Regions from separate parts of the Streptomyces sp. NPDC047130 genome, predicted to be linked through region 1. Evidence: riboswitches for the same ligand, from Rfam matches in the RefSeq annotation. Region 1 holds a riboswitch; each other region holds the start of a gene.
What was found. Region 1 has a riboswitch for thiamine pyrophosphate ahead of thiO (glycine oxidase ThiO). Riboswitches for the same ligand answer to the same signal wherever they lie in the genome.
Positions count from the first base shown of each region.

Region 2: another riboswitch for thiamine pyrophosphate. It lies ahead of ABZ836_RS21240 (thiamine ABC transporter substrate-binding protein); the one in region 1 lies ahead of thiO (glycine oxidase ThiO).
Region 3: another riboswitch for thiamine pyrophosphate. It lies ahead of thiC (phosphomethylpyrimidine synthase ThiC); the one in region 1 lies ahead of thiO (glycine oxidase ThiO).

Region 1 covers NZ_JBEYUK010000002.1:98,509-101,777, forward strand. The annotation lists gene ABZ836_RS02975 (Rv2175c family DNA-binding protein) at 1-244, opposite strand, end outside; gene ABZ836_RS02980 (FAD-dependent oxidoreductase) at 316-1,548, opposite strand; gene ABZ836_RS02985 (hypothetical protein) at 1,609-1,923, opposite strand; TPP riboswitch at 2,006-2,118, shown strand; gene thiO (glycine oxidase ThiO) at 2,114-3,269, shown strand, end outside.
Region 2 covers NZ_JBEYUK010000018.1:42,347-45,615, forward strand. The annotation lists gene rlmN (23S rRNA (adenine(2503)-C(2))-methyltransferase RlmN) at 1-1,047, shown strand, start outside; TPP riboswitch at 1,076-1,181, shown strand; gene ABZ836_RS21240 (thiamine ABC transporter substrate-binding protein) at 1,264-2,340, shown strand; gene ABZ836_RS21245 (iron ABC transporter permease) at 2,406-3,269, shown strand, end outside.
Region 3 covers NZ_JBEYUK010000019.1:49,772-53,040, reverse strand. The annotation lists partial or broken gene thiC (phosphomethylpyrimidine synthase ThiC) at 1-1,551, opposite strand, end outside; TPP riboswitch at 1,544-1,720, opposite strand; gene ABZ836_RS21820 (YibE/F family protein) at 1,792-3,234, shown strand.

The sequences.
Region 1 (3,269 bases):
CGGTGAAGCCGTCGTCCCGCAGCAGCGTCAGCAGGCCGGTGAGGCCCTTGACCACCTTGTCCCCGTCGATGAAGGCGGCGGGGACGTGCAGCGCGCGGTTCTCACCCCGGCGCACGGCGATCAGCTGGCCTTCCTTCACCAGCTGCCGCACGCGCGTCACCTCCACGTCGAGCTTCTCGGCGATGTCGGGGAGGGTGAGCCACTCGGGAACGAGAGCATCGGTCTTGGCGTCAATCTCGGTCACAGGACCAAGCGTGCCATCCAGGACCGGGAGGGGGAAGTCGGGCCCCCCGCGCTGTGGTCCTTCCGGGCGTCTCAGCGGGCGGCGGACGCCTTCAGCGGGCGGGCCGGGTCACGGATCAGGTCCGGGTCGACGAGCGCCCCGGACGCGATCAGCCGGCGGCCCTGGGCCAGGTCGCGGGGGCGGCCCACGGCCAGCAGGGCGACCAGGCGGCCCTCGCGCAGCCAGCACACGCTCCACGCCGGGTCGGCGGGCTCGCCGCGCCACAGCAGCGTGTCGGCGCCGGCGTGGTGTCCGGCGTACTGCACGAAGCGCCCGAACTGCTCCGACCAGAAGTACGGCACCGGGTCGTAGGGGGCCGCCGCGGTCTCGCCGAGGATGCCCGCGGCGACCGTCCCGGCGCCCTGGAGCGCGTTGTCCCAGTGGTGGACGAGGAGCCGCTCGCCGTACCGGGCGGAGGGGAAGGAGGCGCAGTCGCCGACCGCGTACACGTCCGGGGCGGAGGCCCGCAGCCGCTCGTCGGCCAGCACCTCGCCGTGCGGTCCGAGGTCCACGGCGCCGGCCAGCCACCGCGTGGAGGGCCGCGCGCCGATGCCGACGACCACCGCGTCCGCCTCGAGCCGCGTGCCGTCGGCCAGCAGGACCGCGCCGGGCTCGACGCGGTCGACCCGGGCCCCGGTGAGCAGGGTGGCGCCGCTCTCGGCGTACCAGGCGCCCATGGGCCGGGCGACCTCTTCCGGGAGCGCTCCGGAGAGCGGCCGTCCGGCGGCCTCCACCACGGTCACCGGGCAGTCGGCGTCCCGGGCGGCGGTGGTGAACTCGGCGCCGATCCAGCCGGCGCCGGCCACCACCACGGACTCCTTGCGCTCCAGCACGGGCCGCAGCCGCCGGGCGTCGTCGAGGTCGTGCAGCACGTGCACGCCCGCGGAGTCCTCGGTGCCGGGCAGCCGGACCGGGTGGGCGCCGGTGGCGGCCACCAGCACGTCGTAGCCGACGGGCCCCCGGGCGGTGTCGATCTCCTTGTCGGCGGTGCGCACCCCGGTGACCGCGCAGTCGAGCCGCAGGTCGATGCCGAGGCCCGCGAAGTCGACGTCGAAGGCGGCCGCGCGGTCGGCGTCGGCCTGGCCCAGCAGCACCGCCTTGGACAGCGGCGGACGGTCGTACGGCGGGTGGGGCTCCGCGCCGATCATCGTCACGGTGCCGTCGAAGCCCCGCTCACGCAGCGCCACCGCCGTCCGGACCCCGGCCATGCCGGCCCCGGCGATCACCACGCGCCGTCCGGCCCGTCCCCGCGTCTGCTCGTTCACGCCCTCGCTCACTCCCTCACCATAGACATCCCGAGCGCCACGGACACCGGAGCGCCGGAGTCACGGACGGATCTCCTCCACGACACTGGTCCCGCTGCCCGGCCGGGACTCCCACTCCCAGGTCTCCTCGAGCCGGATCCGCCCGTCGGGGAGCTCGACGACCCGCGAGACGCAGTGCCCGGAGGCGGTCGCGCCGTCACGGGTCAGCTGCACGTAGCGGAAGTCCACCCGGTCGTCCTCCCGGGTGCCGACCAGGTACCCGCGGGTGATGTCGCCACCCTGATAGGTGGCCCACACCTCGCCGTCGCGCTCGTGGTAGCGGAAGCGGGTCGCGGATCCGACCTGTCCGGGCGCCTGGTCGGAGACGGGGGCCATCAGCAGGCCGTCGAGGGAGGTGGAGCGGGTCACGGGGTGACTCCCTTTCAGCGTCGTGGAGCAGGGGTTAGGGTGGCGACGGTAAGGCACTCGCGGGAGCCCGGACGCACCGGGCTGAGAGGGAGGCTGGCGGCCTCCGACCGTACGAACCTGATCCGGGTCATTCCGGCGAAGGGAGGAGCGGGACGCCATGACGTCCGACGTACTGGTGGTGGGCGGCGGGATCATCGGCCTGGTGACCGCCTGGCGGGCCGCGCGCGGTGGCGCGGCGGTCGCCGTGGTGGATCCGGATCCGGGCGGCGGTGCGGCTCGGGTGGCCGCCGGGATGCTGGCCGCGGTCACCGAACACCACCACGGGGAGCAGGAGTTGCTCGCCCTCAACCTGGAGTCCGCGCGTCGCTGGCCGGCGTTCGCCGCCGAGCTGGCGGAGGCGTCCGGCATGGACGTCGGCTACCGGTCGTGCGGCACCCTCGCCGTCGCCCTGGACGCCGACGACCGCGCGGAGCTGCGTGAACTCGCCGAGCTGCACCGGTCGCACGGGCTGAGCTCGGAGTGGCTGACCGGCCGGGAGTGCCGCCGCCTGGAGCCGATGCTGGCACCGGGGGTGCGGGGCGGGCTGCGGGTGGACGGTGACCACCAGGCCGACCCGCGCCTGCTGGCCGCGGCGCTGCTGCGGGCCTGCGAGCGGGCCGGGGTGGTGGTCCACCGGCGGCGCGCCGTCCGGCTCGAGGTGACCGGCGGCCGGGTGACCGGGGTGGCGACGGAGGACGGCGCCGTGCTGCCCGCCGGGCGCGTGGTGCTGGCCGGCGGGAGCCGCAGCGCGGAACTGGACGGGGTGCCCGAGGAGGTGCGGCCCCCGGTCCGGCCGGTGAAGGGGCAGGTGGTGCGGCTGGCCGTGCCGCCGGTGTACGCGCCGTTCCTGTCCCGCACGGTGCGGGCCGTGGTGCGCGGCAGCTCCGTCTATCTGGTGCCGCGGGAGAACGGGGAGCTGGTGGTGGGGGCGACCAGCGAGGAGCTGGGCTTCGACACCACGGTGACCGCGGGCGGCGTGTACACGCTGCTGCGGGACGCCCGTGAGCTGCTGCCCGGCATCACCGAACTGCCGCTGACCGAGACCCTGGCGGGGCTCCGGCCGGGCACGCCGGACAACGCCCCGCTGCTCGGCCCGACCTCGCTGGACGGCCTGCTGCTGGCCACCGGCCACTACCGCAACGGCGTGCTGCTCACCCCCGTCACCGGCGATCTGATGGCCGAGACCCTGGCCACCGGGGCGCTGCCCGCACGGGCCCGCGCCTTCGCGGCGGACCGTTTCGCCGTCAAGGCCCGCGGCGCCGAGGCTCGCGGCG
Region 2 (3,269 bases), on a different contig from region 1:
CACCTCGCCGACCTCACGCCCGCCGAGCGCAAGGAAGCGGTGGCCGCGGTCGGCGAGAAGCCGTTCCGCGCCAAGCAGCTCTCGACGCACTACTTCGCGCGGTACGCGCACGACCCGGAGCAGTGGACGGACATCCCCGCCGCCTCGCGGGACAAGCTGCGGGAGGCGCTGCTCCCGGAGCTGATGACCCCGCTGCGGCACCTGTCCACGGACGAGGGCGCCACCCGCAAGACGCTCTGGAAGATGTTCGACGGCACGCTCGTCGAGTCGGTGCTGATGCGCTACCCGGACCGGGTGACGATGTGCATCAGCTCGCAGGCCGGGTGCGGCATGAACTGCCCGTTCTGCGCCACCGGCCAGGCCGGACTGGACCGGAACCTGTCGACGGCGGAGATCGTGCACCAGATCGTCGACGGCATGCGCGCGCTGCGCGACGGGGAGATCCCCGGCGGCCCGGCGCGGCTCAGCAACATCGTGTTCATGGGCATGGGCGAGCCGCTCGCCAACTACAACCGGGTGGTCGGCGCCATCCGCCGGCTCACCGACCCGGAGCCCGACGGCCTCGGCCTGTCGCAGCGCGGCATCACCGTGTCCACGGTCGGCCTGGTGCCCGCCATCAACCGGTTCGCCGACGAGGGCTTCAAGTGCCGCCTGGCGATCTCGCTGCACGCCCCCGACGACGAGCTGCGCGACACGCTGGTCCCGGTGAACACGCGCTGGAAGGTGCGGGAGGTGCTGGACGCAGGCTGGGAGTACGCCGCGAGGTCCGGGCGCCGGCTGTCCATCGAGTACGCGCTGATCCGCGACATCAACGACCAGGCCTGGCGCGGCGACCGGCTGGGCCGCCTGCTCAAGGGCCGGCCCGCGCACGTCAACCTGATCCCGCTGAACCCGACGCCGGGCTCCAAATGGACCGCCTCGCGGCCCGAGGACGAGAAGGCGTTCGTCGAGGCGATCGCCGCGCACGGCGTGCCGGTCACGGTGCGTGACACGCGCGGTCAGGAGATCGACGGGGCCTGTGGTCAGCTCGCCGCCACCGAGCGGTAATCTGGCCACACCACACATCCGAATAGCGATTATCCGACAGGGGAGCGCCACAGCGCTGAGAGTGCGGTACCGACCGCAGACCCTCTGAACCTCGCCCAGGTCATTCTGGGTAGGGAGTTCGGGCACCTCGAGCTGTTGCGCCCTGCCCGGGAACGGTCCGCCGTTCCCGGGCAGGGCCGCGTCTCTTCCTGGTCACCCAGGAGGAAAACCGTGTACATGCGCAGGAAGTCCGCCGCCGCGACGGCGGCCGTTCTCGTCCTCGCCCTCGCCGCGTGCGGCGGCTCCGGCGGCTCCGGGGACGACGTGCAGGAGTCCGGCGGGAAGACCGTGACCCTGATCAGCCACGACTCGTGGGCCGCCTCCAAGGAGGTGATCGCCGAGTTCGAGAAGACCTCCGGGTACAAGCTCAAGGTCCTGGAGGACGGCGACGCCGGGCAGGCCCTCAACAAGGCCGTGCTCACCAAGGACCACCCGCAGGGCGACGTCCTCTTCGGCGTGGACAACACGCTGCTCTCCCGCGCCCTCGACAACCAGCTCTTCGACCCGTACGAGGCCGAGGAGGCGGCGCGGATCGGCGAGGGGTTCCGGGTCGAGGGCGACGCGGCCACGCCGGTCACCACCGGCGACGTCTGCGTGAACTACGACAAGGCGTACTTCGAGAAGGAGGGCCTCGAGCCGCCGAACAGCTTCGACGACCTGGTCGAGCCCGCGTACAGGAACCTGCTGGTCACCGAGAACGCCGGCACGTCCTCCCCAGGCCTGGGCTTCCTACTGGGCACCGCCGCCGAGTACGGGGACGACGGCTGGCAGGACTACTGGAAGAAGCTCCGGGCCAACGGCGTGAAGGTGGTCAGCGGCTGGGAGCAGGCGTACAACGAGGAGTTCTCCGGCTCCGCCGGCGGCAAGCAGGCGGGCGGCGACCGGCCGCTGGTCGTCTCCTACGCGTCCTCCCCGCCGGTGGAGGTGATCTACGCCGACCCGCAGCCCGAGGAGGCGCCGACCGGCGTGGCCACCGGGACCTGCTTCCGCCAGATCGAGTACGCGGGCCTGCTGAAGAACGCCGCGAACCCCGAGGGCGGCAAGGCGCTGCTGGACTTCCTGGTCTCCAAGACCTTCCAGGAGGACCTGCCGCTCAACATGTTCGTCAACCCGGTCCGGTCCGACGCCGCGCTGCCGGAGGCGTTCACCGAGCACGGCGCCGTCGCCGAGGACCCGAGGACCCTGGCGCCCGAGAAGATCGCCGCCAACCGTGACGAGTGGATCGACCGGTGGACCTCCCTCGTCGTGCGGTGACCAGCACCGGCACCAGCACCGGCACCGGCACCCGGCTGCGGAGCGGCGCGGCGCGGCTCGGCCTGATGGCCGTGCCCGTCGCGTTCTTCGCGGTCTTCTTCGCCCACCCCGTCGTCGCCATCGTCCTGCGCGGACTGCGTGGCGAGGACGGGGCGTGGCGGATCGGGGAGGCCGCGGGGGTGCTGGGGCGGCCGGAGGTCCGCGAGGTCCTCTGGTTCACGCTCTGGCAGGCGCTGGCCTCCACGGCGCTCACCCTGGTGATCGCGCTGCCCGCCGCCTACGTGTTCGCCCGGCTGCGCTTCCCCGGACGGGAGCTGCTGCGGGCGGTCGTCACCGTGCCGTTCGTGCTGCCGACGGTGGTGGCCGGCACCGCCTTCCTCGCCGTGATCGGGCGCGGCGGGCTCACCGACACCTGGTGGGGCCTCCGGCTGGACGGCACGGTGTGGGCGATCCTGCTCGCCCACGTCTTCGTGAACTTCGCGGTGGTGGTCCGCACCGTCGGCGGGCTGTGGGCCCAGCTGGACCCGGGGCAGGAGGAGGCCGCCCGGATGCTCGGGGCCTCCCGGTTCACGGCCTGGCGCACGGTGACCCTGCCGGCCCTCGGGCCCGCGGTGGCCGCCGCCGCAGTGATGATCTTCCTCTTCACCTTCACCTCCTTCGGCATCGTGCAGGTCCTCGGCGGGCCCGGCGTCTCCACGCTGGAGACGGAGATCTACCGCAGGACCGCCGACCTGCTGGACCTGTCCACGGCCGCGGTGCTCAGCCTGGTCCAGTTCGCCGCGGTGGGCGGCGTGCTCGCCGTGCACGCCTGGACGGTGCGCCGGCGGGAGGCCGCGCTGCGGCTCGTCGACCCCGCCACCACCGCCCGCCCGCCCCGCGGGGCCGGGCAGCGGCTGCTGCTCGCCGGGGTGCTGCTGGTGACCGCGGTG
Region 3 (3,269 bases), on a different contig from region 1:
GGTCTCGTCGTGGAACGCCCGCGCCGTGTCCGGGTCCAGCGAGAGGTCGAACTGGTCCTCCCACCGGAACTCGAACCGCGCGTCGGAGAGCGCGTCGTCCCACTCCTGCGCGCCCGGATGCCCCTTGGCCAGGTCCGCGGCGTGCGCGGCGATCCGGTAGGTGATCACACCGGTCTTCACGTCGTCCCGGTCGGGCAGCCCCAGGTGTTCCTTGGGGGTGACGTAGCACAGCATCGCCGTACCCCACCAGGCGATCATCGCGGCGCCGATGCCGGAGGTGATGTGGTCGTACCCCGGAGCGATGTCCGTGGTCAGCGGGCCGAGCGTATAGAACGGAGCCTCATCGCAGACCTCCTGCTGCAGGTCGATGTTCTCCTTGATCTTGTGCATCGGGACGTGTCCCGGGCCCTCGATCATCGTCTGCACTCCACAACGCCTGGCGATACGGCCGAGTTCCCCCAGCGTGTGCAACTCGGCGAACTGCGCCTCGTCGTTGGCGTCGGCGATCGACCCGGGCCGCAGACCGTCGCCCAGCGAGTAGGTGACGTCGTAGGCGGCCAGGATCTCGCTCAGTTCCTCGAAGTTCTCGTAGAGGAAGCTCTCCTTGTGGTGCGCGAGACACCAGGCGGCCATGATCGACCCGCCCCGGGAGACGATGCCCGTCTTCCGCCCGGCCGTCAGCGGCACGTACGCCAGCCGCACACCGGCGTGCACGGTCATGTAGTCCACGCCCTGCTCCGCCTGCTCGATCACCGTGTCCCGGTAGATCTCCCAGGTGAGCTCCTCCGCCTTGCCGTCGACCTTCTCCAGCGCCTGGTAGAGCGGAACGGTACCGATGGGGACGGGGGAGTTGCGCAGCACCCACTCGCGGGTGGTGTGGATGTTCCGCCCGGTGGAGAGGTCCATGACCGTGTCGGCGCCCCAGCGGGTCGCCCAGGTCATCTTCTCCACCTCCTCCTCGATCGAGGAGGTCACCGCCGAGTTGCCGATGTTGGCGTTGACCTTCACCAGGAACCGCTTGCCGATGATCATCGGCTCGATCTCCGGATGGTTCACGTTGGCCGGCAGCACCGCCCGTCCCGCGGCGATCTCCTCGCGCACGACCTCCGGCGGGACGTCCTCCCGGATGGCCACGAACTCCATCTCGGGCGTGATCTCACCCCGTCGCGCGTAGGCGAGCTGGGTGACGGGGCCGCCGTCCCGGGCGCGGCGCGGTCGCCGAGGCTGGCCCGGGAAGACCGCGTCCAGGTTCCGCAGTCCGCCCCGCGGCGTGGTGTGGCGGATGCCGTCGTCCTCGGGGCGGACCGGACGGCCCGGATACTCCTCGGTGTCCCCGCGGGCGATGATCCAGTTCTGCCGCAGCGGCGGCAGGCCCCGGCGGACGTCGGTGTCCACCGCCGGATCGGTGTACGGGCCGGAGGTGTCGTACAGCGACACCGCGCGGCCGTTGGTGAGGTGGACCCGTCGTACCGGCACGCGGATGTCGGGGCGGGAACCCTCGACATGGCCCTTGTGCCAACGAGCAGGCGTGCGTGCTTCCTTGTCGGTCATGAGACCTACTCCCTACGCCGGCATTACCCGGTAACAGGTTCGGCGGTCGACGCAGCGGTCTCCGGCGCGATGTTTCCCGTGAAACATCGTCTGTGCGCCCTGTGAACCAGGGCGGAACGGAGGTCAGCGTCCTCTCAGCCCGGTGCTCCGAGCTCCCGCGTGTGCAAAGGTGACCCCACGCTAGCGTCCCGCCGGGCGCGGTGAACAGTAGGCCTCTGTCACTCTTGGGATGATCTGTCCGTGAGCACCATGCAACCGCCTCCCGAACCGCAGCGTCCCTCCTCCGACGCACACGTGCCTCACGGCCATGCGCAGCACGGCCCCCGCCCCGACCGCGGTCGCGGCCCCGGCCCGGCGCCCGAACCCGCCGCCCCCGGACACGGGCACGGGCACGGGCACAGTCACAGCCACAGCCACGCCCATGGACCGGCCGCACCGGCCTCCCGCCGGCTCCGGCGGATCATCGCCGCCGTCCTGGTGCCGTTCGCCGCCGCCGTGGTGGTGGGGCTGCTGGCCCTCTGGCCCGGCGGCGCCCCGGACCACGAGCGTTCCGGCGTGGGCTTCGACCGGCACACCGAGCAGGCCACCGTGACCCGCGTCGAGAAGACGACCTGCGGGCAGCAACAGGACCAGAAGCAGGAGTGCACGCTGGCCACGGTGCGCATCGACACCGGCAAGGACCAGGGCCGCACCTTCGTCGAGACGGTCCAGCGCGACCAGTCACGGCAGTTGGCGAAGGGCGACTCGGTGATCGTCGCCTACGAGCCGACGGCGCCCAAGGAACTGCAGTACTCCGTGATGGACATGGACCGCAAGTTGCCGCTGACACTGCTGGCGGGCATCTTCGCGGTGGCGGTCGTGGTCGTGGGCCGGCTGCGCGGCCTGATGGCGCTGATCGCGCTGGCGGTGAGCTTCCTGGTGCTCACCCTGTTCATCCTTCCGGCCATCCTGCAGGGATCGAATCCCCTGCTGGTGGCGGTGGTCGGCTCCAGCGCCATCATGCTGATCGCGCTCTACCTCTGCCACGGGCTGTCGGCCCGGACATCGGTGGCGGTCCTGGGCACCCTGGTGTCGCTGCTGCTGATCGGCGTCCTGGGCTCGGTGTTCATCGGCTGGGGCGACCTCACGGGCAACACCGACGACAACACGGGCCTGATCCACGGTCTCTACCCGCAACTCGACATGAGCGGTCTGCTCCTGGCCGGCATCATCATCGGTTCCCTCGGTGTCCTCGACGACGTCACCGTCACCCAGACCTCCGCGGTGTGGGAACTCCACGAGGCCAATCCCTCGCTCGGGCCGCGCGGGCTCTACCGGGCCGGTCTGCGCATCGGCCGGGACCACATCGCCTCGGTGGTCAACACCCTGGTCCTCGCCTACGCGGGTGCGGCGCTGCCCCTGCTGCTGCTCTTCTCCATCGCGCAGAGCAGCGTGGGTTCGGTGGCCAACAGCGAGCTGGTCGCCCAGGAGATCGTGCGCACCCTGGTCGGTTCCATCGGACTGGTGGCCTCGGTGCCGGTGACCACCGCGCTGGCCGCCCTGGTGGTCTCCGCCGACCGTCCCGGGCCGGGCGGCTCCGGCGCTCCCCGGCCGGCCGGCCGGGGAGTCGGGCGCTCGGCCGGGCAGGCCTCCGGCCGGAGCTCCGGCGGGCGGGGGACCCGGGGGCGTCGCCGCCGCCGCTGATCCTGCTGCTCCTGCTGATCACCGGGCGTCGTCCC